Regions from separate parts of the Streptomyces sp. NPDC102278 genome, predicted to be linked through region 1. Evidence: riboswitches for the same ligand, from Rfam matches in the RefSeq annotation. Region 1 holds a riboswitch; the other holds the start of a gene.
What was found. Region 1 has a riboswitch for glycine ahead of gcvP (aminomethyl-transferring glycine dehydrogenase). Riboswitches for the same ligand answer to the same signal wherever they lie in the genome.
Positions count from the first base shown of each region.

Region 2: linked by a shared signal. The riboswitch ahead of gcvT (glycine cleavage system aminomethyltransferase GcvT) and the one ahead of gcvP (aminomethyl-transferring glycine dehydrogenase) in region 1 are both predicted to bind glycine.

Region 1 covers NZ_JBIWLV010000002.1:904,878-918,983, forward strand. The annotation lists gene ACIRO3_RS08915 (EamA family transporter) at 1-604, opposite strand, end outside; gene ACIRO3_RS08920 (EamA family transporter) at 768-1,724, opposite strand; gene ACIRO3_RS08925 (SRPBCC family protein) at 1,896-2,324, shown strand; gene ACIRO3_RS08930 (PadR family transcriptional regulator) at 2,415-3,035, opposite strand; gene ACIRO3_RS08935 (PhzF family phenazine biosynthesis protein) at 3,222-4,040, shown strand; gene ACIRO3_RS08940 (CPBP family intramembrane glutamic endopeptidase) at 4,076-4,873, opposite strand; gene ACIRO3_RS08945 (glutamate-cysteine ligase family protein) at 4,973-6,508, opposite strand; gene ACIRO3_RS08950 (hypothetical protein) at 7,004-7,624, shown strand; gene ACIRO3_RS08955 (DUF5999 family protein) at 7,909-8,097, shown strand; gene gcvP (aminomethyl-transferring glycine dehydrogenase) at 8,193-11,078, opposite strand; glycine riboswitch at 11,276-11,374, opposite strand; gene ACIRO3_RS08965 (PRC-barrel domain-containing protein) at 11,488-11,880, shown strand; gene ACIRO3_RS08970 (DNA polymerase IV) at 11,877-13,358, opposite strand; gene ACIRO3_RS08975 (MerR family transcriptional regulator) at 13,414-14,058, opposite strand.
Region 2 covers NZ_JBIWLV010000001.1:242,358-256,463, reverse strand. The annotation lists gene ACIRO3_RS01130 (SsgA family sporulation/cell division regulator) at 1-318, opposite strand, end outside; gene ACIRO3_RS01125 (L-serine ammonia-lyase) at 545-1,927, opposite strand; gene glyA (serine hydroxymethyltransferase) at 2,356-3,627, opposite strand; gene gcvH (glycine cleavage system protein GcvH) at 3,643-4,023, opposite strand; gene gcvT (glycine cleavage system aminomethyltransferase GcvT) at 4,158-5,273, opposite strand; glycine riboswitch at 5,457-5,559, opposite strand; gene ACIRO3_RS01105 (AAA family ATPase) at 5,781-6,461, shown strand; gene ACIRO3_RS01100 (enhanced serine sensitivity protein SseB) at 6,525-7,277, shown strand; gene ACIRO3_RS01095 (enhanced serine sensitivity protein SseB C-terminal domain-containing protein) at 7,362-8,102, shown strand; gene ACIRO3_RS01090 (ABC transporter permease) at 8,714-9,706, shown strand; gene ACIRO3_RS01085 (ABC transporter substrate-binding protein) at 9,801-11,510, shown strand; gene ACIRO3_RS01080 (ABC transporter permease) at 11,686-12,687, shown strand; gene ACIRO3_RS01075 (ABC transporter ATP-binding protein) at 12,684-13,802, shown strand; gene ACIRO3_RS01070 (dipeptide ABC transporter ATP-binding protein) at 13,808-14,106, shown strand, end outside.

The DNA.
Region 1 (14,106 bases):
GGCACACCGTGCCCACCGCCACCGACCACGCGGTGGTGACCAGCGGGTCCCCGCCCGCCCCCCGCTGCCCGAGCCGGCGGGCCCGCAGGGTCATGGCGGCGTAACCGGCGGCCGACAGCAGCGCCCAGCCGACGCCGATCGGCCGCACCTCGCCGCCCCCGCTGCCCAGTACCAGCACCGCCAGTCCGGCCAACGCCCCGCCCACGGCGGCGATCCCGCCGCGGCCGAGCCGCTCGCCCATCCAGTAGCGGGCGCCGACCGAGATCAGGACGGGCCCCGCCCCCAGGGTGACCACGGTCCCGACGGCCAGGCCGGTCTCCCGCACGGCCGCGAAGTACGCGGCCTGGAAGAGGGTGAACATCAATCCGGTGGCGATCAGCGAGCCGGCCGAGGGCCGCGGCGCCCCGGCCTTGGGGCGACGGACCGCGAGTACGGCCAGCAGGACCACCAGCCCGCCCGCGCACCGCCAGAACGACAGGGCGAGCGGTCCGAGATCACTGGCGAGGAACAGCAGCGAGGCGGCCGCCCCGGCGGTTCCCCAGGCGGCTCCGGCGACGACGAGGTACAGCAGACTGCGCCCGGCTGCGGGCGAATGGTTCGACACGTGTGACTCCGCGCGTGCGTGAAGGATGAGGGAAGGGGGTCATCGCTTCGCGGGCAGCGCGCACCCGCCCGGGAACTCCCCGGGCCGGGGTACTCGTTCGTTCGAGGGCCGCCCGCGCTAGGCGGCGGGAGGCGGAAGCACGGTCGAAGGCATGATCGGCAGCCTAGGCGCTCGTCGTCTCGCGGTCCAACACGGCCGGGTCGGCGGCCCCCGGCGGGGTGGGCCGCGCGGACTGTGCGATGAAGGCGCCGCCCAGGACCAGCGCCCCGCCCGCGATCTGCCAGGCGGAGAGGTGCTCGCCCAACAACACCCAGGCCAGTACGGTCGCGATGACCGCCTCCAGACAGGCCACCACGCCCGCCACCTGCGGCGAGAGCCGGCGCACCGAGACGACCCCGGTCAGGTAGGCGAACACGGTCGCGATCAGCACGACCCAGCCGAGCAGCGCGACCGCGGGCACCGTCGTGCCGGCGATCGCCGCGTCGGAGCCCAGCACCGCCCAGTCCATCCGCCAGGGCCGGGCGATCGCGGTCATGACCAGCGCGCCGACGATCATGCCGAACGCGATCACGCCCAACGGGTCGGGGACGTCGTCCCCGTCGCTCCCCTGGTCCGCGAACACGAAGTAGAACGCCTGGCAGCAGGCGGCGGCGAGGCCCAGCAGCACCCCGAGCGGGTCCAGGCTCAGTCCGGCCCAGATCTCCACGACGCACGCCAGCCCGACGACGGCCACCGCCGCTCCGGCGGCGGCCGCCCGGGTCACCGGCTTGCGCTGCACGAAGCGGATCCAGCCCAGCAGCAGGGCCGGTCCCAGGTACTCCAGCAGCAGCGCGACACCGACCGGGATCCGGGACAGGGAGGCGAAGTAGAAGGCCTGCACGCCGGCGACGGCGATCAGTCCGAAGCCGGCCAGCAGGAACGGCTTGCGGCGCACCAGATCGCGATGACGCCAGGCCAACGGGGACAGCACGAGCGCCGCACCCGCCACCCTCAACCACACCATGTGCAGCGGGTCCAGACCCGCCTCGATCAGCGGCTTCGCCGCGACGCCCGAACCACCGAACGCACACGCCGAGACGAGGGCGAGGCCCAGTCCGGCGTTCTTCCCTGACGCTTGCATCGCCACATCATGGCAGGAGGCGTCAGGACCGTCATCGACATGACACCTGTTGAGACGCACCCGACACCCACCTGCGCCGGACCCACTGGATCTGACAGGTCGTCAGTATTGAATGTTCCGCCCACCGGAGCTACCTTCCGCCGCACGTACCCGACGAGAAGGGGTGGTCGCATGGCCGAAGTCACCGCGGAATCACGCATCGAGGCGCCCGCCGCGAAGCTCTGGGCGCAGCTGACCGACTGGGACGCGTACGGCCGGTGGAGCATGACCCACACCGACTTCCCGAAGGGCGGACCGCAGACCCTGGCGGTCGGATCGACCTTCGCGGAGAACATGAAGATGATGGGCTTCCCGGCGGAGGTCCTCTGGACCGTCTCGGAGCTGGAGGACGAGCGCCTCTTCGCCATCACCGGCAAGGGCCCGATGGGCGTGGCCGTCCTCACCCGGTACACCCTGGTCCCGGACGGCGCGGCCACCACCGTGCGGATCGACGGCGAGTTCACCGGGGCCGCCGTGTCGCTGATGGCCGGCAAGCTCAAGGACTCGGCCACGGCCGCGCTGAACGAGTCGCTCCGCAAGCTGGCGGGCCTGGTCGCCTGACCCGCACTCCGCGGCGTACGCGGGTACGCACGAGGGCGCGCCCCGGGAGAGGGCTCTCGCGGGGCGCGCCTTCGTGGGGTGTCGGCCGGCTCAGTGCTCGTCGGCCAGGATCAGGTAGAGCTTCCTGCGTGCGTCGTTGATGACCCCGAGGGCCTTCTCGCGCTGCTCGGGCGTGCCGGTCTTGAAGACCTGGCCGAAGGCTTCCATCAGGCCGACTCCGGCCGTCCGGACCTCGTGCATCGCCTCGAAGTCGAAGCCCCGCCCGGCGTCCTCCCAGGGGGCGTCCGGACCCGACTCGGCCTCGGTGCGGCCCGCGTCGGTGAGCGTGAACAGCTTCTTGCCGCCCTCGCTCTCGTTCGTGATGAGGCCCTCGTCCTCCAGCATCTGGAGGGTCGGGTAGACCGAGCCGGGACTGGGCTTCCAGGCCCCTCCGCTGCGCTCGCCGATCTCCTGGATCATCTCGTAGCCGTGCATCGGCCGGTCGGCGAGCAGCGCCAGGATCGAGGCCCGTACGTCACCCCGCCGGGCCCGTCCGCGAGGTCCGCCGCGTCCGCCGCGCCCTCCGAAGGGTCCGCCGCCGAAGGGCGGCCCGAACGGGCCGAAGGCGGCGCGGCGCCCGCCGAACTCCTCCCGACGGTCCGGCCCGCAGTGGCCGTGACCCCGTCCGTGCTCGTGGCCGTGGTCGTGTCCGTGCTGTCCGTGTGAACGCATGACTGCGCTCCTTTCGTCATCAAGTGGTCTCGCCGTCGGACCCGATGGCCCGACCGCTTCGATATCTCAACTATCACTGATCGTTCGCGATGCGTCAACGATATATCGGAAACTCTTCGACGATAGAGCCAGGTACCCCGGATTGGCCTTTGGCGGCGTTCCCCGGCCCGCCCTACGGTCGAGGTCATGCGCATCCGAATCGTCGACGCCTTCACCGACCGCCCCTTCCACGGGAATCCCGCCGGGGTCCTGCTGCTGGACGGCGCGTTCCCCCCGGACTCCTGGCTCCAGCAGGTCGCGGCCGAGGTCAACCTCTCCGAGACCGCCTTCGCGCGGCCGCTGCCGGCGGGCGGGGAGGCCGACTGGGAGCTGCGCTGGTTCACCCCGGCCGCCGAGGTGGACATGTGCGGGCACGCCACCCTCGCGACGGCCCACGTCCTGGCGACGACCAGCCGGGCGAGCGGGCTGATCCGATTCGCCGCCCGCTGCGGGATCCTCACGGCGCGGGCCGCCGAGGACGGCACGATCACCATGGACTTCCCGACCTCCTCGCTGACGGAGGTCGAACCCGTGGCCGAGGTGGAGCGCGCGCTGGGCGCCGGGATCAGGTCGGTGCACGACACGTCCGCCCACATCGGCGACCTGGTGGTGGAGCTCGCGGACGAGCGGACGGTACGGGAGCTCACCCCCGACCTCGTCGCCCTGCGCGGCTACGCCCGCCGCGGGGTCATCGTCACCGCGGCGGCCGAGGACCCCTCACGCGGCTACGACTTCGTCTCCCGCGGCTTCTTCCCGGCCGTCGGCATCGACGAGGACCCCGTCACGGGCAGCGCCCACACCGCGCTCGCCCCCTTCTGGGCGCGGCGTCTGGGCCGCACCACGCTGACGGGTCTCCAGGGCGGATCGCGTACGGGCCTGGTCCGCGTCACCCTCGCCGGCGAGCGCACCCTCCTGACCGGTCACGCGGTCACGGTCCTGGACGGGGAACTCCTCACCCGCCCCTGAGGCCCCCGGTCCCCGATGGCCGCCCCGAAGACACCTCAGGGAGTCGGCAGCCAGTCCACCTTGCCCGCGAGCAGGGCGTAGCCGCCGAAGGCCACGATGTCGAGCAGCGCGTGCGCGACGACGAGCGGCCCGACGCGCCCCCACCGGCGGTAGGCCAGTACGAACACCACGCCCATCACCATGTTGCCGATGAAGCCGCCGATGCCCTGGTAGAGGTGGTACGAGCCGCGCAGTGCCGAACTGGCCAGCAGCGACGCCGTCGGGGACCAGCCCAGCTGGTCGAGCCGGCGCAGCAGGTAGGCCAGCACGATGACCTCCTCCACCACGGAGTTCTGCAGCGCGGAGAGGATCAGCACGGGGAACTTCCACCACACGTCCGGCAGCGCCTCCGGCACCACCGTCAGGTTGAAGCCGGTGGCGCGGGCCGCGAGGTAGAAGGCGAGCCCGGCGCTGCCGATGCCGGCGGCGACCAGCGCGCCGCGACCCAGGTCGGACAGCGGCCTGGTCCGGTCGAAGCCCAGCGCACGCAGCCCCGGCGCTCCCTCCCGGGTCAGCAGGTGCGCGACGAGCAGGACGGGGACGAGCGCGCTCGCGATCCCGAACAGCTGCCAGGCCAGGTCCAGCCAGGGCCGACCGGGCGCGTACGACCCGTTGAGCGTGGCCGCCTGGTCCTTGAGGCCGCCCGGCTTGGTCAGCGAACCGATGAAGCTGATCAGGGCCGAGACCCCGCTCGCCCCCAGCGAGAGCGCGAGGACGAGCAGCGTCTCGGTCCGCAGGTACCCGCGGTCGTCTTCCCTCGGGTCCTTGACCACCGGCTCCGGCTCCACCCGCACGCCCGACTCCCGTCCCGCCGCGATCGTCGCGACGTGCCGTCACGACATCCCCATACTGCCTCCTCGGCGGGGGAACGGGATCACCGGACCCGGTCGGGGTCAGCGTCGGGCCGCCGCGGTGGCGTCCACCTCCTGCCCGGCGAGCCCGACCGGCCAGGTGTGCACGGGGTCGCCCCGGTGGGACAGCTCGCTGTAGCGCCGGGTGGTCGCCGCCAGCGCCTCGTCCCGGCCCAGGCCGGCCGCCACGGCCCGGTGGAAGGTGTCCACCTGCCAGGTCGCGCCGTTCACCCGGAGTCGACACCGCTGCTCGATGATCCCCAGGTAGTGGTCCCGGTCCGCCGGCGCGATGCCCCAGGCGTCCAGCCCGGCCGCCGCCATCGGAAGCAGTTCGTCGAGCACCAGCCGCACCGCCGGCACGCTCGCCAGGCCTCCGCTCCGTCCCCGACGCGGCCAGCGCAGCCGTGCGTCGATCCCGTACCGGCAGGCCGCGTCGAAGTTGGCCTCGGCCTCCGCGAACGGCAGCCGCGTCCAGACCGGCCGCTGCTCGTCCGCGAGCGTGCGCACCAGCCCGTAGTAGAAGGCGGCGTTGGCGACCACGTCGGCCACCGTGGGCCCGGCCGGCAACACCCGGTTCTCCACCCGCAGGTGCGGCACCCCGTCGGCGACCCCGTACACGGGCCGGTTCCAGCGGTAGACCGTGCCGTTGTGCAGGACCAGCTCCTGCAGGCTCGGCACCCCTCCCTCGGCGAGCACCCGCAGCGGTTCCTCCTCGTCGCAGATCGGCAGCAGGGACGGGAAGAAGCGGACGTTCTCCGCGAAGAGTTCGTACGCCGAGTCCACCCAGCGCTCCCCGAACCAGGTCCGCGGTCGAACGCCCTGCGCCTGGAGTTCGGGCGGTCGGGTGTCGGTGGCCTGGGTGAACAGCGGCGGCCGCGACTCCCGCCACAGCTCGTGCCCGAACAGGAACGGCGAGTTGGCGCCGACCGCCGTCTGCACGGCGGACACCGCCTGGGCCGCGTTCCACACGTCCGCGAACCGGGCCGGGGTCACCTGGAGGTGCAGTTGCACGGAAGTACAGGCGGCCTCGGGCACGATGGAACCGGAGGTCCAGGTCAGCCGCTCGACCCCGTCGATGTCGAGGGTGAAGTCCTCGCCGCGCATCATCAGGATCTGCTCGTTGAGCAGCGAGTACCGGTCCACGGCGGAGAGGTTGGCCAGGGCCAGGTCGGAGCGGGTGATCGTCGGCAGGATGCCGATCATCACCACCCCCGCGTCGACCGCCGCGGCCTGCCGGTGGGCATAGTGCAGCCCCGCGCCGAGTTCCTCGGCGAGCTGGTCGAATACCCGTCCGCCGAGGCGGTGCGGGAGTACGTTCACCTCCAGGTTGAACATTCCGAGTTCGGTCTGGAAATCAGGGCTCGCAATCCGCTCCAGAACCTCGGCATTCACCATTCTCGGCAACCCGTCGGCACCCGCGAGATTCAGTTCGATCTCCAGTCCCATCATGTTCTTGGGCCGATCGAACCTCTTCTCCGCCAGAAGGCGCTCCAGCCCCTCCAGGCACTCGTGAAGCTTCCTTCGATACCGATGCCGATCGGACAGGTCGAATCCGCCTGCCACGACCTTCTCCCCCATCGAAGCGTCCCTCCTCGAATGGGCCTGGCCCGGTGCACCCAGGCGCGCGTTACGGTCGATGATGCCCCGGCGGAGTGATCGATAACGCGGCGGGGGCGTGCATGGCGGGCAGCGCGCGCCGGTTTGGCCCGAAGGGCGCTTCGGCACATTCGCCTGGCAAGCTCGAAAACGCAAATTCCCCCTCGCCTTTGCCCATTCCGCATAACCGATGCTTTCCAGCCGAGCCCCCGTCCGGTAACCTCCGAGGTCAGGGCGACATGTTCGTGCGCAACCGGCATGAATGCCATGCCAGAGGGACCGGTAAGCGCCTTGTCGGCAATGGACGGGACAGCTAGCCGAAACACTGCGTGAACACATGTCGTATAAACTCCGCAAACGAGGCAGAGAGTTGGCGCGCGGCCATTGCCCCTCAGCCCCCCTCTGGCCCCAGAATGCGACAGCGTCGTCCGCACCTTCCCCCGCACCCCAGGTCTCCCAAGTGAGAGGCGACCCACCATGCCGCTGCATGTCCCTCCGGCTCCCGCGCCCGCCCTGCGCTGCGTCCTCGCGGCACTGCGCTCCCCCACCGCCGTGCACGAGGCGCACACCCCGGCCCTGCGCAAGATCCAGGGTCCCCTGACCGCCGAACTCCCCCTGCCGGTCCACGTGCTCGACCGGTTGCAGGCCTCGTCGCTCACGACCGGCGCCAGGCCGCCCCGCACGCGGCTGACCGGCTGGCGGTTCATGATCCGCAGCGGGGACCGTTTCGTCGCGGCGGCCGACACCCGGCTCACCGCGGACGGCTGGGCCTTCTCGCACTTCTTCGAGGGCCCGTACGTGGCGGCGACCGAACGCGCCCTGCGCCAGGCCGAGTCGCTCGGCATGAGCCACCAGGCGAGACTCTTGTCCGTACCGGAGCTGTACATGCTGACCCTGTGGCTGCACGGAGCGGTGAACGCCGACGCCTCGGCGGGCCTGCCGGACGCCGCCGACCTGTTGATCCCGCTGGCCCCGGCGCCTCCCGGGATCGCGCCCTTCCGACCGCACACCGTGTCCGAGCTGCTGCCCGTGCTGACCCGTCGGCTCACCCCGCCGGCTCCTCCGGCACCGCCCGCGGTGGCCGCACCGGCGGCCTGACCAGCACTCCTCGACCGGCATGGCCCAAGTTGCCCATTCGGCCTAGCCCGCTCGGGCCACTGGTGAACCACCCGAAATGACAGGGGAGTTGGCCTGAACCGCCCGCACGAGTGATGCGTCATCAATCTATGAGGACAGCTGCCGGGAAATACCTACGAAGCAGCCGTCGTGGGGGAACACTGAGGACATGCTCTCCGCAGGCGCGGGGATGACCCAGGGGGACGGCCATGAATCACGCATCGAGCCGTAGCACGCAGACCACATCGCAGCGAAAGAACGCATCCATGTGCCAGCACCAGCCAGCCTGCCCGACGTCAGACTCCGCCGACAGGGAGGCCGCACTGCCGGTGGCGAACCACCCGGAACAGGGCTGGAGCCTGCTGTGCAACGGCGTCCTGCTCTTCGAGGACACCGGGGAGCTGTTGCCGGACGGCCAGATCATCGCCCCGCACCGGCCGCTCGCGGTCGCCTAGACGGGACGAGGCAGGGCAAGGGGAAGGGGCCGGTCCCGGAGCGATGCTCCGGGACCGGCCCCTTCCCCGTCAGCTCACACCGCCACGATCACGGCTCAGTTGTCGTACTCGTCGAGCGGCGGGCAGGAGCACACCAGGTTCCGGTCGCCGAAGGCGCCGTCGATCCGGCGCACCGGCGGCCAGTACTTCTCGGCGGCCGTGACCCCGCCCGGGAAGACGGCCTCGTCACGGGTGTACGAGTGGTTCCACTCGCCGCCCAGCGCCGCCGCGGTGTGCGGGGAGTTGGCCAGCGGGTTGTCGTCGACCGGCCATTCGCCGGCGGCCACCCGCTCGATCTCGGCGCGGATGGCGATCATCGCGTCGCAGAAGCGGTCGATCTCGGCGAGGTCCTCGGACTCCGTCGGCTCGATCATCAGCGTGCCGGCCACCGGGAAGGACATGGTCGGCGCGTGGAAGCCGTAGTCGATCAGACGCTTGGCGATGTCGTCCACGCTCACGCCCGTGGCCTTCGAGAGCGGGCGCAGGTCGATGATGCACTCGTGGGCGACCAGGTTGCCGGGACCGGTGTAGAGCACCGGGTAGTGCGGCTCCAGGCGCTTGGCGATGTAGTTGGCGCCGAGCACGGCCACCTGGGTGGCGCGCTTGAGGCCCTCGCCGCCCATCAGGCGCACGTACGACCAGGAGATCGGCAGGATGCCGGCCGAACCCCACGGAGCGGCGGAGATCGGGCCGACGCCCGTCTCCGGACCGGCGGTCGGCTGGAGCGGGTGGTTGGGGAGGTACGGGGCCAGGTGCGCCCGGACACCGACCGGGCCGACGCCCGGACCGCCGCCGCCGTGCGGGATGCAGAAGGTCTTGTGCAGGTTCAGGTGCGAGACGTCGCCACCGAAGTGCCCCGGCTTGGCCAGGCCGACCAGGGCGTTGAGGTTGGCGCCGTCCACGTAGACCTGCCCGCCGGCGTCGTGCACCTGCGCGCAGATGTCCGCGACGTGCTCCTCGAACACGCCGTGCGTGGACGGGTAGGTGATCATCAGCACGGCGAGCTCGTCGCGGTACTGCTCGATCTTGGCGCGCAGGTCGTCCGCGTCCACCTCGCCGTCGTCGGCGGTCTTGACGACGACGACCTTCATGCCGGCCATCACGGCGCTGGCGGCGTTCGTGCCGTGCGCGGAGGACGGGATGAGACAGATGGTGCGCTGCTCGTCGCCGTTCGCCCGGTGGTAGGCGCGGACGGCCAGCAGGCCGGCGAGCTCGCCCTGGGAGCCGGCGTTCGGCTGGATCGAGACCTTGTCGTATCCGGTGACCTCACACAGGCGTTCCTCCAGCTCGTTGATGAGCGTGAGGTACCCCTCGGCCTGCTCGACCGGGGCGAACGGGTGCAGCTGCCCGAACTCGGGCCAGGTGACCGGCTCCATCTCGGTGGTCGCGTTGAGCTTCATGGTGCAGGAGCCCAGCGGGATCATGCCGCGGTCCAGCGCGTAGTCCTTGTCCGAGAGCCTGCGCAGGTAGCGCAGCATCGCGGTCTCGGAACGGTGCTGGTGGAAGACCGGGTGGGCCAGGTACTCGTCCGAGCGCAGCAGGCCCTCGGGCAGGCTCTCGGGGGTGGCCTCGTCCAGCGCCTCGATGTCTGCGGTGACGCCGAAGGCGGCCCAGACGGCCTCGATGTCGGCGCGCAGCGTGGTCTCGTCGCAGGAGATCGACACCAGGTCGGCGTCCACGCGGTACAGGTTGACCCCGCCCGCGCGGGCGGCGGCGACGACCTCGCCGGCGCGACCCGGTACCCGGACGGTGAGGGTGTCGAAGTACGAGCCGTGCACGACCTTGACGCCGCCGGCCGCCAGACCCGCGGCGAGCACGCCCGCGTAGCGGTGGGTACGGCGGGCGATCGTCCGCAGGCCGTCCGGTCCGTGGTAGACGGCGTACATGCCGGCCATGACGGCGAGCAGCACCTGCGCGGTGCAGATGTTGCTGGTGGCCTTCTCGCGGCGGATGTGCTGCTCGCGCGTCTGGAGCGCGAGGCGGTACGCCTTGTTGCCGTCCGCGTCCACGGAGACGCCGACGAGGCGGCCGGGCAGCGAGCGGGCGTGCTTGGCCTGGACGGCCATGTAGCCGGCGTGCGGTCCGCCGAAGCCCATCGGGACGCCGAAGCGCTGGGTGGTGCCGACGGCGATGTCCGCGCCCAGCTCGCCCGGGGAGGTGAGCAGGGTCAGTGCGAGCAGGTCCGCGGAGACGGTGACGATGGCACCGAGCTCGTGCGCCTGGTCGATGACGGGCTTGATGTCCCGTACGGCACCGGAGGCGCCCGGGTACTGGAGCAGCACGCCGAAGACGCCGCGCTCGGCGATCTCGGCGGGGATGCCCTCGGACAGGTCGGCGACGACGACCTCGACGCCCGTGGGCTCGGCGCGGGTCTCGATCACGGCGATCGTCTGCGGCAGGGCGTCCGCGTCGATCAGGAAGACGCCGTTCTTGACCTTGCCGACGCGGCGGGCCAGCGACATGGCCTCGGCTGCCGCGGTGCCCTCGTCGAGGAGCGAGGCGCCCGAGGTCGGCAGGCCGGTGAGGTCGGCGACGACGGTCTGGAAGTTCAGCAGCGCCTCCAGGCGGCCCTGCGAGATCTCGGGCTGGTAGGGCGTGTACGCCGTGTACCAGGCCGGGTTCTCCATGACGTTGCGCAGGATCACCGGAGGGGTGAAGGTCCCGTAGTAGCCGAGACCGATCATGGACGAGAGGACCTGGTTGCGGTCGGCCAGCTCGCGGAGCTCCGCGAGCACCTCGGCCTCGGTCCGCGCCTCGGGCAGGTCGAGCGCCTCGGCGCTGCGGATCACGTCGGGCACCGCTGCGGCGGTCAGTTCGTCCAAGGAGCCGTAGCCCACGTGGGCGAGCATCTTCGCCTGCGCCTCGGCATCCGGGCCGATGTGGCGCTGCTCGAAGGGGATGCCTCGCTCCAGCTGGGAGAGCGGAATGCGGTTGGCGGTCATGACGGAGGCCTCCTGGTCGTATGACCTGCGAGGGGCACCACGGCGCGGGCACCCGAACGGCCTCCCCCTCTGTCATCTCAACCTGAGAGCTTCACCGGGCCTCCTGGGGTTCGCCCATGAGATCCGGCTTTCACCGTCGGTGAGGAGAGGAACCGGCGCAATTCATCCGGTACCCGCCCCTGCTTTCCAGAGTGGCCTCACCACGTGCGGTACGTATGCCTGAGAGATTCCGGGGAGGATTTGCTCCTTCGGCGCCTCCGTCGCGTTCACTCGGAGGACTCTCCCGCACAGGGTCGACAGCCGTCACCCAGCCTACCAGCGAGGTTCCGAACCCTCCTTCGAGTGGCCCCCTCTCCGAATATGCACTTCTGTAGTGATTACGGAGGAGTTGCGACCATATGGAGGGACCGTGCAGACCGACATCGATCCGCGCAGCCTGATCGGACGCAAGGCATTCGACCGCAACGGAGCCAAGATCGGCACCGTGGACGAGGTCTACCTCGACGATGCCACGGGCGTACCGGAATGGGCCGCGGTCAGGACGGGCCTGTTCAGCCGGGACGCGTTCGTCCCCCTGGAACCCAGCGAGGTGGTCGGGGACGCCCTGCGGGTCCCCTTCGAGCGGTCCCTGATCAGGGACGCGCCCGACTTCGGCGTAGGCCGCCACCTCTCGCCCGAACAGGAACTACAGCTCTACCACCACTACGGACTGGACGTGACCCTGCCGACGGAGTTCCACCACCCGCCGACCCCGCCGAGGAACACGCCCCGCGACTTCGGCCGGCTGGCGGGCGAAGGCTAGGCACCCCCACCCCCTCCACCTCCCCCGACCAACGGCAGCGGATCGGACGGCTCCAGCTCCGGATCGTCCACCCTGAAGGTGCGCACGCGACCGGGCGGCGATCCCGGCCGCTCGAACCGTACGGTCACCCGCCCGACCCCGCTGCCCTGTACCCACCCGGGCCCGTACACCGCGTGCCGCACGTCGCTCCCGGCCGGCCAGAGCCGCTCGGGGGCCACTCCCGCCGCACCGGCCGGCACGGCGTCCCCGTCGCCCTCCATGCCCCGTACGGCCCCCTCGGCCCCCTCCGGCTCCGCCGCGACGCCGGGCGTGATCCCGGTGACGTCCACCGCGCCCGGGCCCGACGGCTCCGCGTCCTCCGCCGCAGGGTCCCGGGGCGGCCCGATCGCGTCGCCGGCCCCCTCCGCCTCGGCCTGGGCGAACAGGTCCTCCTGCGTGTAGTCCGCCAGCCCCGTCACCCCGACGCCCAGCAGGCGCACCCCGCCCGTGGTGTCCACACCCTCCAGCAGCCGCGCCGCCGCCTCCCGGACCACCCCCGGATCGTCGGTCGGCCCCCGCAGCGTCTCCGAGCGCGTCAGCGTCGAGAAGTCGTATCGCCGCACCTTCAACACGATCGTGCGCCCCGAGTGCCCCGAGGACCGCAGCCGCCCCACGCAGCGGTCGGCGAGCCGCTGCACCTCGCCCCGGATCCGGACCCGGTCGTGCAGGTCCACGTCGAAGGTGTCCTCCACCGAGACCGACTTCGCGTCCCGCTCGGCGACCACCGGCCGGTCGTCCAATCCCAGGGCCATCCGGTACAGCCCCAGGCCGTGCGAGCGCCCCACCATCCGGATCAACTCGTCCTCGCCGGCCTCGGCGAGTTCCCCCACGGTGGTGATCCCGGCGCGCCGCAGGTGTTCTCCGGTCACCGGGCCCACGCCGGGGAGGGTCCGCACGGACATCGGCGCGAGGTGCTCGCGCTCGGTCCCCGGCTCGATCAGCAGCAGTCCTGCGGGCTTGGCCTCCTCGGAGGCCACCTTGGCCAGCATCTTGGACCCCGCGAGCCCCACGGACCCGCTGAGCCCCGTGGCGGCCATGATGTCGGCCCTCAGCCGTTCCCCGGCGGCCCGGGCGCCGGCGGAGTCGAAGGCGACCTCGCCCGCCTCCAGGTCCACGAAGGCCTCGTCCAGGCTCAGGGGCTCCACGAGCGGCGACAGGGCCCGCAGGAGCCCCATCACGCGCTCGCTGACCGCCTGGTAGACGCGGAACCGGGGGGTGAGGTAGGCGCCGTTCGGGCAGCGCCGCCTGGCCTGGGCCATCGGCATCGCCGAGTGCACGCCGAAGCGCCTGGCCTCGTAGGAGGCCGTGGCCACCACCCCGCGCGGCCCGAGCCCGCCGACGATCACGGCTTTGCCGCGCAGGCTCGGCTTCGACGCCTGCTCCACGGATGCGTAGAAGGCGTCCATGTCCAGATGCAGGATGGTCGGCGCGGCTCTCACAGCCCCGATGCTGCCCTACGCCTCTGACAATCCGGCGGGAGCCCGCCGCAGCGCCTCAGACCGCCCGGTTGCGGCGCGCCGCCAGCTCGTCCGTCGGGTTCTGCCCGACCAGCGTCTCCCCGGTGTCGATCCGCTCGCCGTGGAGCTGGGACAGCGCGTGCTCCACGTCCCGCCAGACCACGCCGATCGCGATGCCGAAGACGCCCTGCCCGCCCTGGAGCAGGCTGACCACCTGATCGGGTGAGGTGCACTCGTAGACGGTGGCGCCGTCGCTCATCAGCGTCATGCGCTCCAGGTCCGAGAAACCGCGGTCGCGCAGGTGCTGCACGGCGGTGCGGATGCTCTGCAACGCCACCCCGGTGTCCAGGAAGCGCTTGACGATCTTGAGGACCACCACGTCGCGGAAGCTGTACAGCCGTTGCGTGCCCGATCCGTAGGCGGGTCGGACGCTCGGCTCCACCAGCCCGGTCCGCGCCCAGTAGTCCAATTGCCGATAGGTGATGCCGGCGGCGGCGCACGCCGTCGGCCCCCGGTAGCCGATCTGCTCGGGCGCCCGCTCCTCGCTCACCGGTCCGACCGGCGTCGGAACCGACTCCGGCTGACGGCGCGCGGAACCCGGCGCACCGCCGTGCAGTGGGTACGGTCCACCGTCACTCCGTGCGGGGATGCCCCCGGTCGTACCGTCGCCCGTGATCCTCACGCCGACCCTCCGTCCTTGACCTGCCACCTCGAAGGTAGGCAGTCACCA
Region 2 (14,106 bases), on a different contig from region 1:
CAGGGCCCGTACGTCCTTCGCCCGGGCGGACATCACACACCCGTGCTCGCCGTTGCTGAACGCCAGGAAGATCCGCGGCTCGGTGGCCTTCCAGCGCGGCCACACCTGTATGTCGCCCTCGCCCGTGGCGCAGGTCTGCCCGTCGAGCAGCAGCTCGCGGGAGAACACCCAGCGCGCGATGTGCACCCCGGCGCCCTCGAAGTCGAGGGCGATCTCGTACGGCCGGTCCGTGCGGTACACGAACGTCCCGCGCACCGGAATGGGGGTGGTCGCGCCCTCCAGGAGGAGGGGGAGGACGCGGTGCTCCGTGATCGTCATGGCGGGGGTGGCCTCTCTGTCGGCGGGGTGTCTCGTGCCCCTCGGGCAAGCCAACCCCACGCCTTCCCCGCATCCGCGGGTCCAAGGTCCCGACCCGGACGGGCCGCTCGACCCGTCTTGCCCCGCCCCGGCGGACCTGCCCCCTCCGAACACGCGGGAGCCCGCCCTCCGGGGGAGGACGGGCTCGACGGGCCCGCCGCGCGCGGCGGCGGACGGAGTCGTCAGATCAGCATTCGATGACGTTGACCGCGAGACCGCCGCGAGCGGTCTCCTTGTACTTCACCTTCATGTCGGCGCCGGTCTCCTTCATGGTCTTGATGACCTTGTCGAGGGAGACCTTGTGGGTGCCGTCGCCGCGCATCGCCATCTTGGCCGCGGTGACCGCCTTGACGGCCGCCATGCCGTTGCGCTCGATGCACGGGATCTGCACCAGACCGCCGACCGGGTCACAGGTGAGGCCGAGGTTGTGCTCCATGCCGATCTCGGCGGCGTTCTCCACCTGCTCGGGCGTGCCGCCCAGGACCTCGGCGAGGGCGCCGGCCGCCATGGAGCAGGCCGAGCCGACCTCGCCCTGGCAGCCGACCTCGGCACCCGAGATCGAGGCGTTCTCCTTGAAGAGCATGCCGATCGCGCCCGCCGCGAGGAGGAAGCGGACCACGCCGTCCTCGTCCGCCCCGGGCACGAAGTTCATGTAGTAGTGCAGGACCGCCGGGATGATTCCCGCGGCGCCGTTGGTGGGGGCGGTGACGACCCGGCCGCCCGCCGCGTTCTCCTCGTTGACGGCCATCGCGTACAGCGTCGCCCACTCCATGGCGTGCGCCTGCGGATTGCCCTCGGCGCGCAGCTGGCGGGCGGTGCCGGCGGCGCGGCGCTTGACGCGCAGACCGCCCGGCAGGATGCCCTCGCGGGACATGCCGCGCGACACGCAGGCCTGCATGACCCGCCAGATCTCCAGGAGGCCCGCGCGGATCTCCTCCTCCGTGCGCCAGGCCTTCTCGTTCTCCAGCATCAGCGAGGAGATCGACAGGCCGTTCTCCTTCGCCAGCCGCAACATCTCGTCACCGGAGCGGAAGGAGTACTTCAACACCGTGTCGTCGAGCTTGATCCGGTCCTCGCCGACCGCGTCCTCGTCGACCACGAAGCCGCCGCCCACCGAGTAGTACGTCTTCTCCAGCAGCGGGGTGCCGGAGGCGTCGTACGCGAAGAGCGTCATGCCGTTCGCGTGGTACGGCAGCGAGCGCCGACGGTGCAGGATCAGCTGGTTCGGCTCGTCGAAGGCGATCTCGTGGGCCTCGCCTATCTCGGCGCCGAGCAGCCGCAGCCGGCCGCTCTGGCGGATGCGCTCCACCTCGGCGTCCGCCGTCTCGACGTTCACCGTGCGGGGGGAGTGCCCCTCCAGTCCCAGCAGGACGGCCTTGGGCGTGCCGTGGCCGTGGCCGGTCGCGCCCAGGGAGCCGAAGAGTTCCGCGCGGACGGACGCGGTCTGGGCGAGGACACCGTCCTTCTTCAGGCGGGTCACGAACATGCGTGCCGCCCGCATCGGGCCGACCGTGTGGGAAGAGGAGGGACCGATGCCGATGGAGAAGAGATCGAAGACGGAGATGGCCACGGTGGCGGACTCCCTTGTCTGCTCGTGGGGTGGGAGGGGGCAGGAGAGGCGGATTGGTCGGATTTTGTCCGGCAGCCGAGCTTAACGCGAGGAGGTGAACAAGCCGGCCGGCGCGGGCCGCGCGCGGGTGACGGTCAGGCGCGGCCCGGTTCGCGCTCCGGTACGACGCCCCCGGCCTCGGGCCGGTACGGGAGCGGGCCCGGGCGGCGGGCCCGTGCGGCGGGCCCGGGCGGGGTGGGCCCGGGCGGGGTGGGCCCGGGCGGGCGGGCCCGCACGCGCACCGGCTCGGACACACGTGAGCAAGGCCATGTCGGGCCGGTCGTGGCGCCGGTCGCGGGGCCGGGGTCGTGCCCGCCCGATCACGAGAAGGGCCCGGTGCCTGTTTCCACAGCCACCGGGCCCTTCTCACGAAGACCTAGCGCGCCACGTCAGAGCGTGGGGTACAGCGGGAACTTCGCGGCGAGCGCCGAGACGCGCGCCTTGAGGGCCTCGGCGTCGGCCTCCGCGAAGGGGGACGGCGCCTTCAGCGCCTCCGCGATGATCTCGGCGACCTCGGTGAAGGCCTCCGCGTCGAAACCGCGGGTGGCCAGGGCCGGCGTACCGATCCGCAGACCCGAGGTGACCATCGGCGGCCGCGGGTCGTTCGGGATGGCGTTCCGGTTGACCGTGATGCCGACCTCGTGGAGGCGGTCCTCGGCCTGCTGACCGTCCAGCTCCGAGTTGCGCAGGTCGACCAGGACCAGGTGCACGTCGGTGCCGCCGGTGAGGACGTCCACGCCCACGGCCTTGACGTCGTCCCGGACCAGCCGGGCGGCGAGGATCTTCGCGCCCTCCAGGGTGCGCTCCTGGCGCTCCTTGAACTCGGGCGAGGCGGCGACCTTGAACGAGACCGCCTTGGCCGCGATCACGTGCTCCAGCGGACCACCCTGCTGGCCGGGGAAGACCGCGGAGTTGATCTTCTTGGCCAGTTCCTGCGTCGACAGGATGACACCGCCGCGCGGACCGCCGAGGGTCTTGTGCGTGGTGGTGGTCACGACGTGGGCGTGCGGCACCGGGTTCGGGTGCAGACCCGCGGCGACCAGGCCGGCGAAGTGCGCCATGTCGACCATCAGGTACGCGCCGACCTCGTCCGCGATGCGGCGGAAGGCGGCGAAGTCCAGCCGGCGCGGGTAGGCGGACCAGCCCGCGACGATCAGCTGGGGCTTGGACTCCTTGGCGAGGCGCTCGACCTCGGCCATGTCCACCTCGCCCGAGGCGTCCACGTGGTACGGGACCACGTTGTAGAGCTTGCCGGAGAAGTTGATCTTCATGCCGTGGGTCAGGTGACCGCCGTGGGCGAGGTTCAGGCCCATGATCGTGTCGCCCGGCTTGAGCAGCGCGAACATCGCGGCGGCGTTCGCCTGCGCACCGGAGTGCGGCTGGACGTTCGCGGCCTCGGCGCCGAACAGCGCCTTGATGCGGTCGATCGCGATCTGCTCGACCACGTCGACGTGCTCGCAGCCGCCGTAGTAGCGGCGACCGGGGTAGCCCTCGGCGTACTTGTTGGTCAGGACCGAGCCCTGGGCCTCCATGACGGCGACCGGAGCGAAGTTCTCCGACGCGATCATTTCCAGGGTGGACTGCTGGCGCTCGAGTTCGGCGTCGACGGCGGCGGCGACGTCGGGGTCGAGCTCGTGGAGAGGGGTGTTCAGTACAGACATCAGGGTCCCCTGGGGTCAGTTACCGGCGGTGAGCTTGGCGTACTCGTCGACGGAGAGCAGGTCGGGCTGCTCCTCCGTGACGCGCACCTTGAAGAGCCAGCCACCCTCGAAGGGAGCCGAGTTCACCAGCGACGGGTCGTCCACGACGTCCTGGTTGGCCTCGACGACCTCACCGGTGACGGGGGAGTACAGGTCGCTGACCGACTTGGTCGACTCCAGCTCGCCGCAGGTCTCACCCGCGGTCACGGTGTCGCCGACCTCGGGGAGCTGGGCGTAGACGACGTCACCGAGCGCGTTGGCCGCGAACTCCGTGATGCCGACCGTCGAGACGCCGTCCTCGGCGCCCGACAGCCACTCGTGCTCCTTGCTGTAACGCAGCTGCTGGGGGTTGCTCATGGCCTGATTCTCCTGGATGCGGGGGAGTGGATGTGAACCGGTGGTCTTGAATGCCGAGACGGCGCCGCACGGACCTGCGTACGGCGACGGCACGGACCTGCGTACGGCGACGACGTGTGACGGAAGGGGCGGAACTACTTCTGCCGCTTGTAGAACGGCAGCGCCACGACCTCGTACGGCTCATGCGTACCGCGAATGTCCACGCCGACACCGGAGGTGCCGGGCGCGGCGTGCGCCGCGTCCACGTACGCCATCGCGATCGGCTTGCCCAGCGTCGGCGACGGGGCGCCCGAGGTGACCTCTCCGACGACCTGCCCGTCAGCGACGACGGGGAATCCGGCGCGCGGGACGCGGCGGCCCTCGGCGATCAGCCCGACGAGCTTGCGCGGCGGGTTGCCGGCGGCGCGCTCGGCGGCGGCCTCCAGCGCCTTGCGGCCGACGAAGTCCACCTCCTTCTCGAACTTCACGACCCGGCCCAGACCCGCGTCGAACGGGGTGAGGGAGGTGGTCAGCTCGTGCCCGTACAGCGGCATGCCCGCCTCCAGGCGCAGGGTGTCGCGGCAGGACAGGCCGGCCGGGACCAGGCCGACGCCCGCGCCCGCCTCGGTCAGCGCCTGCCACAGCTCCACCGCGTGCTCCGGGGAGACGAACAGCTCGAAGCCGTCCTCGCCGGTGTAGCCGGTCCGCGCGATCAGCGCGGGCACCCCGGCCACCGTGCCCGGCAGGCCGGCGTAGTACTTCAGGCCGTCCAGGTCGGCGTCGGTCAGCGACTTCAGGATGCCGGGGGACTCCGGGCCCTGCACGGCGATCAGCGCGTACGCGTCGCGGTCGTCGCGGACCTCTGCGTCGAAGCCGGCGGCCCGCTCGGTGATCGCGTCCAGGACGACCTGGGCGTTGGAGGCGTTGGCGACGACCATGTACTCGGTCTCGCCGAGGCGGTAGACGATCAGGTCGTCCAGGATCCCGCCGTCCTCCTGACAGATGTGCGTGTAGCGGGCGCGGCCGACACCGACGGTCGAGATGTTGCCGACCAGCGCGTAGTCCAGCACCTTCACGGCCTCGGGGCCGGTCAGGGTGATCTCGCCCATGTGGGACAGGTCGAACAGGCCGGCCTTCGTGCGCACGGCGTTGTGCTCGTCGCGCTCACTGGCGTAGCGCAGCGGCATGTCCCAGCCCGCGAAGTCGGTCATGGTCGCACCGAGCGAGCGGTGCAGCGCGTCGAGGGCGGTCAGGCGGGGGGCAGTGCTCATGGGTGTGGCTCCCGGGTCCCAGGGCATGACATGACGAGGACGGTCCTCCCCATCTGTCATCGGAACCTGAGAGGTTCGCCGAGAGTTCCCGCGCGAAACGGGGCGCGTCGTCGACTTGCACCTTGGGTGGAGCACACGCCGATGCCGTCGGGGACGGCGGCGCGGCTCGCTTTTCAGATCTGCCTCATCCACGCGGTACGGGGCCTGAGAGATTCAAGGGAGGACTTGCTCCTTCGGCGCCCGGGCACGGCCTCATGGCCTGCCGGGACTCTCCCGCGCGGATTCAAGCGGCCGGTATGCAGTTGGTGTCCAGATGGCGCACATCATTGCACGCGACGGCCCGCGTCGGGTGTGCGGGCCCGAAAGACCGTGCGTGACCGTGACCGGGTTCGAGCGGGCCGACCGGAACCGGGCATGCCGGATTACCGTCTCTTTACACTCAGTGGGCAAGGGTCCTCGCGACCCGATTCGGGGGAGGCGATCACTGTGGCGGTGCGGAGATTCGGAGTGCTGACGACGACGGGGACCGTGGCGGGGGTGCCGGCGCAGCGGGGCGCCCACGAGCGGCCCGCGCGGGCCGGGAGCACGGTCGTGCGTGACCTGCGCGGCCGGGGCGCGCACGGACCGCGCGCGCTCGACTTCGCCGACGGGGACATCGTCGTGGTGTCCGGCCTGCCCGGAGGCGGCAAGAGCACGCTGATCAAGCGGGCCGCGGCCGGCGGCGTCGACTCGCAGGACACCCGGGAACGCTGGGAGCGGCAGATGCCGGACGCCCTGCCGTACGCGGTCTACCGGCCACTGGTCCGCGTCGCCCACTACTGGGGCCTGTGGCGGGTGCTGCGCTCGGGCGCCTCGGTGGTGGTCCACGACTGCGGCACCCAGAGGTGGGTGCGGGCCCTGCTCGCCGGGTTCGCCCGGCGCCGCGACCGGGCCCTGCACCTGCTGCTCCTCGACACCAGCCCACAGGAGGCCCTGGCCGGGCAGGAGGCGCGCGGCCGGCGGGTGTCGGCGTACGCCTTCTCCCGCCACCGCGGCGCGGCCGACCGGCTCCTGCGCGACGCCGAGTCGGGCAGCCTCCCGCGCGGCTGCGCGTCGGCGGTCCTCCTGGACCGCGCCGCCGCCTCGCGCATCACCCGCATCACCTTCGGCCCCACGCCCCCGACGCACACCTCAACCCCCGCCGCCTGACGCGCGAGCCCGGGGGAGGGGGGTCCGCGCGGACCCACTAACCTCGGCACGGCAACGGTGGCGATGGCAGCGGAGGCGTGGATGCACGGCGGCGGGTGGCCCGACAACGAGCTGGAGCAGGTGCTCGGGGCGGCGCTGGGGGCGGTGGACGCGGGAGCGCGGATCCTGGAGGTGCTCGGTCGCAGCCGGGTCTGGGTGCCGCTGCCGGCCGGCGGCGCGCCCGACGCCGCCGACCTGACCCTCCCGACGATGCAGATCGGCGGCGCGGCGTACGTCCCCGTCTACAGCTCAGAGGCCCAGTTCCGCTTCTGCGTCGGCCCCGGCATGGACTTCGCCGTGGCCCCCGCCGTGGAGTTCGCCCGCGGCCTGCCGCCGCAGCTCGGCATCGCCGTGAACCCCGAGGGGGCCGTCGGCGTCCCGCTCCCCCCGGCCGCCGTCGCGGAGCTGTGCCGCGCGGGGCGGACACCGCTCGACGGCCCGGCCACCGGCGGCCGCGTCCGGCTCTTCGAGCCCGACTGGCAGGACGACCCGGTGGACTTCCTGGCGGCGGCCGGCGAGGAGTTCCGGGCCACCGGGGTGGTGGCCGCCGCGCACCGCTGCCTGGCCAGCGTGGAGGGCGGGGCGCCCGAGCTGTACATCGGTGTCCGACTGGTGGGATGGGATCCCGAATCGCGCAGCGCCCCGTTGGAGGCGCTCGGCCGGGCGCTGGCCCGCGTACCGGCGCCCTGGCCCGTGCAGTTGATCCTCCTGGACGCCGTCGAGGACCCGGTCACGGACTGGATTCGTGAGCGTGTACGCCCCTTCTACCTCCCGTAGGGCCGCTTAAGCTGATTACATCTCTTGGCCGCACGTGTGGCCTGGGTAACGGGTGGACGACGGGCGGACGAAGAGGGGTACCGGGTGAGTGCGTCAGGCACGGCCGCGGCCGGGCAGGTCGAGCACATGCTGCGCCAGGTGACTCCCGGGCGCTATGAGAGCTACGAGTCGCTTCTGCACGCCCTGGCCGAGGGCCGGCTGTGGATGTTGTTGTGGCAGGGGCAGCCGGGTTCCCCGGATGCCCAGTACGGGGGGATGGAGGTCGACGGGCTCGGATACGCGCCCTGCGTGACCTCCCCGCAGGAACTGACCGCCAGCGGCTGGAACCGCGGCTACGAGGTGGTCACCGGCCGGGACATCGCCCGCGCCCTCTACCCGGACCGCTGGGGGCTGTGGCTCAACCCGCACGCCCAGGGCGGCGGCATCGGACTGCCCTGGGCCGACCTCCGCCGGATCGCGACCGGCCTCGACCGGATGCCCGCCGGACCGCTGCGCCTGTCGGAGCCCGCCCTGGAGCTCCCGCAGTTCTACGGTCTGCTCACCCAGCACGCGCACCGCACGCCCGCCGTCCGGTCGCTGCGCAGGGCCTGGGTGCAGCCGTCGCTCGGATCGGCGTACCTCGCCGTCGGGCTCGACCTGTACGACGCCTCCGCGCCCGCGCTGGAGTCCGTCCGGGAGATGATGCGGCAGTCGGTCGGGGCGGTCCCCGAGGGCGTTCCCGTGTGCACCGTCGCGCTGGCCGACGAGCACGATCCGGTCGCGATGTGGTTGCGTTCGCAGACCCGCCCCTTCTACGACCGCGAGGGGCAGGCGCCCTCGTACTAGCACGTCCCCCAGGCCTCCGTCGGACTTCCGGCGGAGGCCTTTCGCGTGCCCTCCCCACGCCCTCCCGCCAGGCGTCCCCGTCCTCCCGGGACCTGCGGACGGGCCGCGCGCCGACGCCGTCCGGACTCCGGGACGGACGGGTGCGCGACGCCTCCGGCCGCCGGCGACCGCCGCGCCCGGACGACCTTCGTCTTGTCCTGATTTCTTCGGTCTTGTGGGGCCAAAAGGCATGCGAGTCTTGCGAGTTGGGCGCCATGTCCGGTTCCGTACCGAACAGGCGGTCTTGCTCCGCTGAGACGCGAGTGAAGTCCGGATAACGGGTACCGGGACGTCAGATCACGTTTGCGCATCCATTCATCTGCGGGTCTGGCGGCTGGTCGAGCGCCCGATGAAGACTCCCCACCCAAGAGCCGATCAGTCCTCCGGGCACGGTTCGGTTCGTTGACTGCACCTGTTGTTTCGCACGGCACTTTCGCAGCACTTCCCGCACTTCCTGCACCTCACACGCGTTCCGCGTGTCCCACGCACTCCGAGCGCCACTCCGCACCAACGCCGCCACAGCGGCGGGCATGGGCCGGCACACCCGTCGGCCGAGAGGGGTCCCCACCACGATGACGGCACCACTGCATGACACGGACGCGGAAACACCCGCACCCGTGTCCGTAGCCGACGTCCCTGCCAAGGCCATCGAAGGCCGCTCGCCCGGCCGCATCGCCTGGATGCGGCTCAAGCGCGACAAGGTCGCGCTGACCGGCGGCGTGGTCGTGATCCTCCTGATCCTGGTGGCCGTCTTCGCGCCGCTGATCGTGAGCCTGCTGGGCCATCCGCCCAACGAGTTCCACGAAGACATGCTGGACCCGGACTTCGGGACGCCGCTCGGCTCGTTCGGCGGCATGAGCTCCGACTTCCTGCTGGGCGTCGAACCGACCAACGGACGCGACGTGTTCAGCCGGATCGTCTACGGCGCCCGCATCTCCCTGGTCGTCGCCTTCCTCGCGGCCTTCGTCTCGGTGGTCCTCGGCAGCCTGCTCGGCGCGCTCGCCGGGTTCCTCGGCGGCTGGGTCGACGGCGTCATCAGCCGCACGATGGACCTGCTGCTGGCCTTCCCGCAGTTGCTGTTCACCATCGCCCTCGTGTCCGTGGTCCCCAACTCCCTCTGGGGGTTCGAGGGTTCGGGCGTCCGGATGGGCGTGCTGATCGTCGTCATCGGCTTCTTCGGCTGGCCGTACATCGGCCGCATCGTCCGAGGACAGACGATCTCCCTGCGTGAACGCGAGTACGTCGAGGCCGCGCGCAGCCTCGGGGCGGGCCGCGGCTACATCCTGATCAAGGAGCTGCTGCCCAACCTGGTCGCGCCGATCCTCGTCTACTCGACGCTGATCATCCCGACCAACATCCTGACGGAGGCGGCCCTCAGCTTCCTCGGTGCCGGCGTCAAGCCGCCCACCGCCTCCTGGGGCAAGATGCTGTCCGACGCCGTCCCCATCTACCAGGACGACCCCATGTACATGGTGGTCCCGGGCCTCACGATCTTCATCACCGTCCTGGCGTTCAACCTCTTCGGGGACGGGCTGCGCGACGCACTCGACCCCAAGGGCAGCTGAACCGCTTCTTCGCTTCACCACCTATGGAGGTTGGACAACCGTGATCCGCAGAAAGCAGGCACTCGCGATCACCGCCGTGGTCGCCGCCCTGTCGATGACCGCCGCGTGTGGCGGTGGCAAGGACGAGGGCAAGAAGTCCGACGGCGCCGCGAACGACAAGGGCTACAGCGGTGCCTCCACGGCCCTGGTGAACGCCTCGGACGCCAAGGGCGGTGAGCTCAAGCTCTGGTCGCCGCAGGACGTCGACTACCTCGACCCGGCGCGTGCCTACTACGGCTTCGTGTGGAACCTGCAGCGCCTCTACATCCGCCAGCTCTACGCGTACGACAGCAAGCCGGGCGCCGCGGGCACGAAGCTGGTCCCGGACCTCGCCGAGGCCGCGCCGGTCCTGAGCAACGACGGCAAGACGTACACCGTCAAGATCAAGGACGGCGTGAAGTTCGAGGACGGCACGCCGATCACCTCGAAGGACTTCAAGTACGGCATCGAGCGCGTCTTCGCTCAGGACGTGCTGTCCGGCGGCCCGACGTACCTGGTCGACCTGCTCGACCAGGGTCAGAAGTACCCGGGCCCGTACAAGGACACCGACCCGAACAAGATGGGTCTGAAGTCGGTCCAGACGCCGGACGACAAGACGATCGTCTTCAACCTGGCCAGCGCCAACTCGGACTTCAACTACCTGCTGGCGATGCCGTCCTCCTCGCCGGTCCCGGCGGCGAAGGACCAGGGCGCGGGCTACACCAACAAGCCCGTCTCCACCGGCCCCTACAAGGTCGAGAACTTCACCGCGGGCAAGGGCGCCACCTTCGTCCGCAACGAGAACTGGGACCCGAAGACGGACACGATCCGCAAGGGTCTGCCGGACAAGGTGAGCTTCACGGTCACCACCAACCCGGACGACATGGACCAGCGCCTGCTCTCCGGCGACATCGACCTCGCCGTCGACGGCACCGGTGTCCAGCAGGCCGCGAAGAACAAGATCCTCAAGGACGCGAACCTCAAGAAGAACGCGGACAACCCGTTCACGGGCTACATCCGCTACTTCGCCTTCCCGCAGACGGTCGCGCCGTTCGAGAACATCGAGTGCCGCAAGGCCGTCATCTACGCGGCCGACCCGAAGTCGCTGCAGAACGCCCGCGGTGGCCCGACCAGCGGTGACCTCGGCGCGAACATGCTGCCGCCCGGCATCCCCGGCTCGGACAAGTCCTTCGACCCGTGGGGCCTGACCGCCGGCAAGGCGCAGGAGCAGAAGGCCAAGGACGCGCTCAAGGCCTGTGGCAAGCCCGACGGGTTCGAGACCACCATCGCGGTCCGCAACAACCGCGCCCCCGAGGTCAAGACGGCCGAGTCCCTCCAGGCCTCGCTCGCCAAGGTCGGCATCAAGGCCACGATCGACCAGTACGACGGCAAGCTCTCCTCCTCCACGATCGGTTCGCCCGAGAACGTGAAGAAGAAGAACTACGGCATCATCGTCATGGGCTGGGGCGCCGACTACAACTCCGGTTCGGGCTTCCTCCAGCCGCTGGTCGACGGCTCGTTCATCCTGCCGAACGGCAACAACAACTACACGATGCTGGACGACCCCGAGGTCAACGGCCTGTTCGACAAGGCCGCGAACGCTGCCACCCCGGACGCCGCCGCTCCGTTCTACACGGACATCAACAAGAAGGTCATGGAGAAGGCGCTCTACCTGCCGATCAACTTCGACAAGGCGCTCATCTACCACAACCCGCGCCTGACGAACGTCTACTTCAACGACTCGATGGGCCGCATCGACCTCGCCGTCCTGGGCGTCGCCAAGTAGTCGTCCGACCGTCCGGCGGCCGCCCACCGCGGCCGTCGGGCACCAGCAGGCCAGCAATTCGTAAGTAAGTGCCTTCACCGCACATGCGCTAGTCCGAAGGGCAGGTGAAGGCCGCAGGCGGCGGCTGTCGTCCCCACAAGGGGCGGCAGCCGCCCGCCCCGGGCGGCCGACTGCAGTGCTCGTCTACCTCATACGGCGGCTGTTCAACGTCGCCGCCACGCTGCTGGTGGTCTCCGTGGTCACCTTCGGCATCTTCTTCGCGGTCCCGAAGCTGACCGGCAGCGATCCCGCGCTCATGTACGCCGGTCGAGAGACCAACGAGACCGCCCTGGCGGGCATCCGCGTGAAGATGGGCTTCGACAAGCCCATCTCCGAGCAGTACTGGGTGTTCCTCAAAGGCATCTTCGTCGGCCGCGACTACGACGGCGGCACCGAGGTCACGCACTGCGCCGCTCCGTGCTTCGGCTACTCCTTCAAGAGCGAGGCCCCCGTCTGGGAGACCATGCTCGACCGCATGCCGGTCACCCTCTCGCTCGCCGTCGGCGCAGCCGTGATCTGGGTGATCGCGGGTGTGGCCACCGGAGTGGTCTCGGCGCTGAAACGGCGTACGGCCATCGACCGGACCGTCATGATCGGAGCGCTCGCCGGCGTCTCCCTGCCGATCTTCTTCACCGGCATGGTGGCTCCCGCGGTCTTCGTCTACGGCCTCGGCTGGTTGGACGTGTCCAACTACAAACCCCTGACCGAGGATCCGCTGGCCTGGCTCAACAGTCTGATCCTGCCCTGGGTCACCCTCGCCTTCCTCTTCGCGGCGACCTACGCCCGCATCACCCGCGCGACCATGCTGGAAGTCCTCGGCGAGGACTACATCCGCACCGCCCGCGCCAAGGGGCTCAAGGAGGGCGTGGTCATCCGCAAGCACGCCCTGCGCTCCACCCTCACCCCGATCGTCACGATGTTCGGCCTCGACCTCGGCGGACTCCTCGGCGGCGCGGTGCTCACCGAGACGACCTTCAACTTCCAGGGTCTGGGAACGGCGGCCGTCGCCGCCATCGGCCAGGGCGACCTCCCCGTGATCATGGGTGTCACCCTGCTCGCCGCGCTCTTCGTGGTGATGGCCAACCTGATCGTGGACCTGCTGTACGCCGTCATCGACCCGCGCGTGAGGCTGACGTGACCGAGAACCCCGCCGTTTCGACCGGCACCTCCGGCGAGCCCGCGTTCGTCCCCGAGCAGGCGAAGGGGGAGGCCCGCCCCGCGGACTCCTTCCTCTCCGTACGCGACCTCAAGGTCCACTTCCCGACCGACGACGGACTCGTCAAATCCGTCGACGGGCTCTCCTTCGATCTGGAGCGCGGCAAGACGCTCGGCATCGTCGGCGAGTCCGGCTCGGGCAAGTCGGTGACCTCGCTGGCCATCATGGGTCTGCACCGCACCGGCAACGCCCGCAGCCGCCCGCACATCTCCGGGCAGGTCGTGCTCGACGGCGAGGACCTGGTCCAGGCCGACGCCGATCACGTGCGCAAGCTGCGCGGGCACAAGATGGCGATGGTCTTCCAGGACCCGCTGTCCGCGATGCACCCGTACTACTCGGTGGGCAAGCAGATCGTCGAGGCCTACCGGACCCACCACGACGTCGACAAGAAGACCGCCCGCAAGCGGGCCGTCGAGATGCTCGACCGGGTCGGCATCCCGGAGCCCCACCGGCGCGTGGACGCGTACCCCCACGAGTTCTCCGGCGGCATGCGCCAGCGCGCGATGATCGCCATGGCCCTGGTCAACAACCCCGAACTGCTCATCGCGGACGAGCCCACGACCGCCCTGGACGTCACCGTCCAGGCGCAGATCCTGGACCTCATCCGCGACCTGCAGAAGGAGTTCGGCTCCGCGGTCATCATGATCACGCACGACCTCGGCGTGGTCGCCGAGATGGCCGACGACATCCTGGTGATGTACGGAGGCCGGTGCGTCGAGCGCGGCACCGCCGAGAAGGTCTTCTACGGCCCCCGGCACCCCTACACCTGGGGCCTGCTCGGCTCGATGCCGCGCATCGACCGCGACCAGACCGAACGGCTGATCCCGGTGAAGGGCTCGCCGCCCAGCCTCATCAACATCCCGAGCGGCTGCGCGTTCAACCCCCGGTGCCCCTACGCCGACGTACCCAAGGGCGGCATCACCCGCACCCAGCGTCCCGAGCTGACCGAGGACGACAGCCGGCACTGGTCCGCCTGCCACATGTCGCAGGAGGAGCGGACCCGGATCTGGACCGAAGAGATTGCGCCGAAGCTGTGACCGACATGAACAAGACGGGCGCGGCGGAGGCCTCCTCCGCGCAGGCCGCGGCGGACACCGCCGAGGAGCCGCTGCTGAAGGTGACCGGGCTGGTCAAGCACTTCCCCATCAACAAGGGGCTGTTGCGCCGCCAGGCCGGCGCCGTCAAGGCCGTGGACGGCATCGACTTCGACGTCCGACGGGGTGAGACCCTCGGCATCGTCGGCGAGTCCGGCTGCGGCAAGTCCACCATGGGCCGGCTGATCACCCGACTGCTCGAACCGACCGGCGGAAAGGTCGAGTTCGAGGGTCGGGACATCACGCA